Butyricimonas faecihominis: one gene and its partner. The protein of the gene in region 1 interacts with the protein of each later gene in a pairwise test. Links are inferred from orthologs where the notes say so. Each region holds a gene or a part of one and is shown on either strand. Other genes may lie near its edges. The genes, in order: R8806_RS03185 and rsfS.

Region 1 (3,231 bases):
CCCCATGCGATCACTAATCACCAAGGCCTCCCGGATCACTTGTAACAGAATCGGATCACCGAATCCCATCACCGTGGTCACGGCATCATTGTATTCCTCCAAAGAAGGACGGGGCAAACCGCGTAACGCGGCTGCAACTTGTGCCAAACGCACGGCCTCGATCACGTGAGCCACGGAAATATCCATTCCTTTCGTCCGGAAAAGGGCGGCCACCTTGCTCATCCAACGGGTTCCGTCGTCATCCGGATAATGCCATAAATGATCGTACCACCCCGGGGAAACGATTCCCGCCCCGTAACCGCTCCGGAAAGACAACCGATCGTAAGTCCACGGAATCCACGTACACTCCACCTTCACTTTCGGTAATCCCTTCAATAACTCGTTGTCTTCTTTCTGCGTGGGCATCTTCTCCAGACCCGGCACGTGCCAAGCCCCGCACACCACGGCTATACGTTTGAAACCCTCTTTTTGGGCAGCCCGGATCATCTTACGCATCCACGCCTCCCGCAACAAAGTCTCCCGATCGGTCTTGGGGAAATACTCCCGTAACACCGAAACAGCCTCTTTCACGGCGGCAAACACCTCCTCGTTACGCTGACGATTCTCAAAGTTCACTTCCCACCACAATTCCGGATCATCGTACCCGGCCGCTTTCGCCAGATGAGCAAAAGGATCAACGGGCAGTAATTCCGGAACGTCAACTACCCGAACTTCTTCCGGGGTCTCGGTTGCGGACGCCTCCCCCTGTACTTCATCGCACTCCCCCTCTTCGCCGGTTTTCCCGGCCACGGCTTGTTCCTCCCGTTCTTTCCAAAGAGCTAAATGATGCACCAAAGGTAAGTCAAAAAAGCGTAATGACACCTCCTTTTTCATGGCATAGCACATGGCCTGCCATTCGGGTGAAAACTCGGCAAAAGGATAAAACACGGCCCTTCGAGGCTCGTCGGGCTGATACGCCAGCAAGGCCACGGGCGGTTTCATCTGCTCATGAAGTACTCCCGGCAAAAGCGGCTCCGCCTCCGGGGGACCTTCCAATAAAATAACATCGGGTTCCAGTTCTTCCAAGTACGCTCGTACGTTCTTGGCTGACCCCGGACCATGATGCCGTATGCCTAAAAAATGTATTCCATCAACCATTGTATAAATTAAATGACTACGTGATTGTCGATTACATGATTCCGTGATTCTACAATCACCGAATCGGAAATCACTAAATCACCGAATCAATCCGATTTCTAAATCTAAAACTAGTCACTATAACATTTCCCTAGATGCCCGGTAGATGTCCTTCCAGCCATCGCGTCCCTTCACGACCGTTTCAAGGTACTCCTGCCATATCACCTGATCCTGCACGGGGTCCTTCACAACCGCCCCGATAATTCCCGATACAAGGTCCGTGGCGTTTAACCGGCCATCACCGAAATACCCGGACATGGCCAAACCGTTATTCACGACGGAGATGGCCTCGGCCGTACTCAGCGTACCACTGGGAGTTTTCAACTTGGTCTTACCATCTTCGGTTGCTCCCTGACGTAACTCCCGGAAAATGGTAACCACTCGGCGAATCTCTTCCAGTGCAGGTTTCTCTGCCGGAAGGTCCATAACGGCCTCGAAACTCTCCACCCGGCGACGCACGATGTCGATTTCCTCGTCGATCGTGTCGGGCAAAGGCAGGATTACCGTGTTAAAACGGCGTTTTAAAGCGCTTGACAAGTCATTTACACCCTTGTCCCGGTTATTGGCAGTAGCAATCACGTTAAAGCCCCGGATAGCCTGTATTTCACGATCCAGCTCGGGAATAGGCAATGTCTTCTCGGAAAGAATCGTGATCAGCGTGTCCTGAACGTCCGAACCGACACGGGTCAACTCCTCTATACGGGCCAGTTTACCATCCTTCATTGCACGCATGACGGGAGTTTGCACGAGAGCCCCCTCGCTAGGACCTTCGGCTAATAACTTGGCATAGTTCCACCCGTAACGGATGGCCTCCTCGCCCGTTCCTGCCGTTCCCTGCACGATCAAGGTAGAATCTCCGGATATAGCCGCCGCCAGATGCTCGCTTACCCAGCTCTTGGCTGTACCCGGCAGACCGTACAACAATAATGCCCGATCCGTGACCAGCGTGGCCACGGCGATCTCCATCAAACGACGATGCCCGATATACTTCGGGGTCACCTCGAAACCGTTTGCCAGTTTCCCGCCCATCAGGTAGGTAACCACCGATTGCGGGGATAGTTGCCAGTTTTCCGGTACTTTATTTGTCTCGTTCTTCTTTAACTCGTGCAACTCTTCCTCGAATTGCTGTTCCGCGTGTTGTCTTAATAATAAACCCATATTTTTACTTTTTGATATTTGTCTCTTATACCCAAACAATTTTAGATGAAAGAATCCTTTAAAAAGCGCTAGCCCCGTGCGGCTGAAATCTAAAATCTAAAATCTAAAATCATAAATCTAAAATTAAAACGCTTGTATTATTTCCTTTTTCATCAATAACAGTTGTTGCAAACGAACCGTGAACTCCCAGTGGCTAGCACTACTCTCCCGTGACGCCCCTAAAGTGGACACGTAATCATACATCGAGGCAGGAAGGCGTAAAGCCAGCGCCTCACAAGTCGGACGATCGTAATAACAATAATCCATGGCGTAAATCATCTTCAACACACCCCGGGAGAATTTCTCTCCCCACTCGCCGTCGTCCTCGCCGAACCATTGACTGATATAAAAATTCCGGTCGGCTTTCCCGCTTAAATTCAATTGCTCCCGCTGTTCCACGGATAGTAAGGGAACCAATTGCATCAAGTCGGATGACTGAAGTACCCGTTCATCTTTCAGCACGTGGTAAGCCCAATCCCGGTCTTTATAACCCAGTATCGTGTCCGTCAAGTAAATATGTTTTGAAAAAGGGGGTGATTTACGCATCCGCTGAGCTGCCGTCTCCGGATCACAATCGAAAAACTCGCACCAAAAGGACAAAGGCATACATTGTGCCATTTGTCGCAGGATATAATCACTGTCGCTCTCGCCTTTATTACTACTCACTTCGTTTATTCCTAACTTCTTGAATTCTTCCGTGTAAGCAATCGGATCCACAGACCAACCAAGCAAACGACGATAATGCAAATGCTTCTTTAACGTCTCGGCAAACAAGTGCAAGATTCGGGATTCCGGGATCATACGTAACAGACGCAACGCCTCGTCCCGCACGGTAGAACTCCGGTCACCACCCCGTAC
Region 2 (3,078 bases), 260 kb from region 1 along the record:
CGATCATCGCCGCCTTATCGCCCGATTATAGCCGCCATTTTAACAGGATTTATACAAAGATAACATACACCCTATTCCTACTTCAACATGCAACACACAATTAATAATAGATCACCCCGTACCTACCCCCCAGACCTATCCCGTACAATGGTATATTATTACCTTTAAAAAAGGATATTCATTTTTTACACAATCAATATCTTTCCTAGTAAAAATAAATAGCTAATTTTGGATGATCACAAATTCACCATTAACGATCTCATGCAGAAAATACTGATTATAAACGGAAGCCCCCGGAAAAACGGGAACATCTCGAAAATGTTGGAGGCCATAAAAGAAGAAACTGAAAAACAGGGAGCGAACGTTTCAGCCGTACATGTTCACGATTTACAGGTAAGACCATGCAACGGGTGCATGAGTTGCAGGAAAAACTTAGCTTGTGTTCTCCCGGAAGACGGGGCTCAAAGCACGCTCCGGTTAATAAACTCGTGCGACGTGCTGGTTATCGGCGCCCCGTGTTACTGGGGAAACTTGCCGGGAGAATTAAAAATCCTGTTCGACCGCATCGTTTACGGGATGATGGGCGAAAGCCCGAAAGGGATTCCCCAACCGCTACACAAGGGGAAAAAAGCCATCATCGTGAGTACCTGCACGACTCCTTACCCGTTCAATATACTTTTCAACCAAACGAGAGGAACCGTCAAAGCACTAAAGGAAATTCTCAAATGGAGCGGATTCAAGATCATCGCCACCGTCGAGAGAGGCGGTACGAAAAAATCCCCCTTGCAGGAAAAAGATTTCCGGCATTGTCGAAAAATCGCCCTCAAAACCCTGAAATAATTACAATACAAACTAATTAAGAAAAATAAACCACCCGGGAGTTCATCCTTTGCCATAAAAAACGGGACAAAAACCGAACTTATTTTATGCCAATTCGTCATAATAACTGGAAACACAAATTACAGGTACGTTTTTTGTATAAAAAACAGTGAAGTGTACCCGTAAAACACGTTTGGATTAAATATTAAAATGTATATTTGTACCTTAATTAGAAATTAGTTTTTAAAGAATGAGTGGAGCAGAAAAATTAGTGGAACAAATTATTAAAACGCTGAACGAAAATAAAGCTGTTGATATTGTAAAAATTGATTTGAGAAGAATTGAGAACTGTTTCTGTAGTTTTTTCGTAATATGTCATGGAACTTCCAACACGCACGTGGCCAGTCTTACAGACTTTGTCTACGACGAAGTCAACGAGAAATTGGGAGAAAAACCATTGCACGTGGAAGGAGAACAACAAGCCCAGTGGGTGGTGTTGGATTACGGAAATGTGGTTGTACATATATTTCAAAAAGAACAACGAGATTATTATCAACTTGAAGATTTTTGGGCTGACGCGGAAATAACGAATGTAGAAGAAAATTAAAATTAAATATGGCAGAAAATAACAAAAAGGATAGTTTCAACTTCCCCCCTGTCGGTGGGAAAAACAATAAAGGCCCGAAATTCGGTGGCTACTGGTCGTTTATCATCATTGCCGCTTTCATTATCGGGATTCAATTTTTCAGCATGCCTTCGAATCCTGAACGGATCTCGTGGCAGAAGTTTAAAACAGACCTTTTAGCGAAAGGTGAGGTAAAGGATATTTACATCGTCAGAAATGGCGGTAAAGCCGAAATCACTCTGAAACCGGAGAAAGTGGAAACCCACAGCGACCTTGTAGCAAAAGGATTTAACCAGAAAAGTATAGGTCCGCAATACTACGTACCTTTCGGAACTCTGGAGCAATTTGAAAAGAATTTACAGGATGCACAGAAGGAGTACCCGGAAGAGGCATCCGACGTGTTCATTGACTATAAAGACGATTTCAACTGGTGGGGAGAAGTCATTACACTATTCCTGCCCATCGCCATATTCGTGGGAATCTGGATATTCTTCATGCGCCGCATGAGCAAGGGAGCCGGCGGAGGTGGTGGCGGTGGCGGCATTTTCAATGTCGGGAAATCCAAAGCGAAATTGTTTGACAAAGAATCCAACATAAAAATTACCTTCAAAGATGTTGCCGGGTTAGCCGAGGCCAAACAAGAGGTGGAAGAGATTGTGTCTTTCCTCAAATCCCCGGATAAATACACCAAGCTGGGAGGTAAAATTCCGAAGGGAGCCTTGCTGGTTGGCCCTCCGGGAACCGGTAAAACTTTGATGGCAAAAGCCATGGCAGGAGAGGCAAACGTACCGTTCTTCTCCATGTCGGGATCGGACTTCGTGGAGATGTTCGTCGGTGTGGGAGCTTCCCGCGTACGCGACTTGTTCAAACAGGCCAAAGAAAAAGCCCCCTGTATCATCTTTATTGACGAGATCGACGCTATCGGTCGGGCCAGAGGGAAAAACCCGAACATGGGAGCCAATGATGAACGCGAAAACACGCTGAACCAGTTATTGACCGAAATGGACGGTTTCGAAACCAATTCGGGTGTGATCATACTGGCAGCCACGAACCGGGCAGACATCTTGGATAGCGCTTTGTTGCGTGCCGGACGTTTCGACCGCCAGATATACGTGGACCTTCCGGAATTAAAAGACCGGGAAGAGATTTTCAAAGTTCACTTGAAACCGTTGAAACTCGCCGAAGATATTGACTATGCCTTTTTGGCAAAACAAACCCCGGGATTCTCCGGTGCGGACATCGCCAACGTGGCAAACGAGGCCGCGCTGATCGCTGCCCGGAAAAATAAATCGGCCGTGGAAAAACAGGATTTCTTGGATTCAATCGATCGTATCGTGGGCGGACTTGAAAACCGTAGTAAAGTCATCAAACCGAGCGAAAAGAAAGCGATTGCTTATCACGAAGCCGGACATGCCACCGTGTCGTGGTTATTGCAACACGCACACCCACTTTTAAAAGTGACCATCGTGCCGCGAGGAAAAGCCTTGGGTGCCGCTTGGTACTTGCCGCAGGAACGCCAGATTACCACGAAAGACCAATTACTGGATCAGATGTGTTCCGTGCTGGGTGGACGGGCCGCCGAAGAAATCGTGTTCGGGGAAATATCCACGGGTGCGCAAAATGACCTCGAACGT

Evidence for each region.
Region 2: the proteins of R8806_RS03185 (region 1) and rsfS interact in binary tests that used the Escherichia coli proteins (3 or more experiments, as listed by UniProt). The link is inferred for Butyricimonas faecihominis from one-to-one orthologs.

The regions. Positions count from the first base shown.
Region 1 is NZ_AP028155.1:769,678-772,908, reverse strand. The notes cover bases 295-3,193. They hold R8806_RS03185 (ATP-binding protein), read right to left. Parts: upstream 2,335-3,193; coding sequence 1,255-2,334; downstream 295-1,254. Other genes in these bases: R8806_RS03180 (DUF5691 domain-containing protein), read right to left, coding at 2,458-3,193; R8806_RS03190 (DUF5682 family protein), read right to left, coding at 295-1,137. In the rest of the region: more of R8806_RS03190, read right to left, coding at 1-294; more of R8806_RS03180, read right to left, coding at 3,194-3,231.
Region 2 is NZ_AP028155.1:507,715-510,792, reverse strand. Bases 2-2,747 are described here. They hold rsfS (ribosome silencing factor), read left to right. Parts: upstream 2-1,069; coding sequence 1,070-1,426; downstream 1,427-2,747. Other genes in these bases: ftsH (ATP-dependent zinc metalloprotease FtsH), read left to right, coding at 1,435-2,747; R8806_RS02125 (flavodoxin family protein), read left to right, coding at 262-840. Also shown: more of ftsH, read left to right, coding at 2,748-3,078. UniProt on the Escherichia coli protein: Functions as a ribosomal silencing factor. Interacts with ribosomal protein uL14 (rplN), blocking formation of intersubunit bridge B8.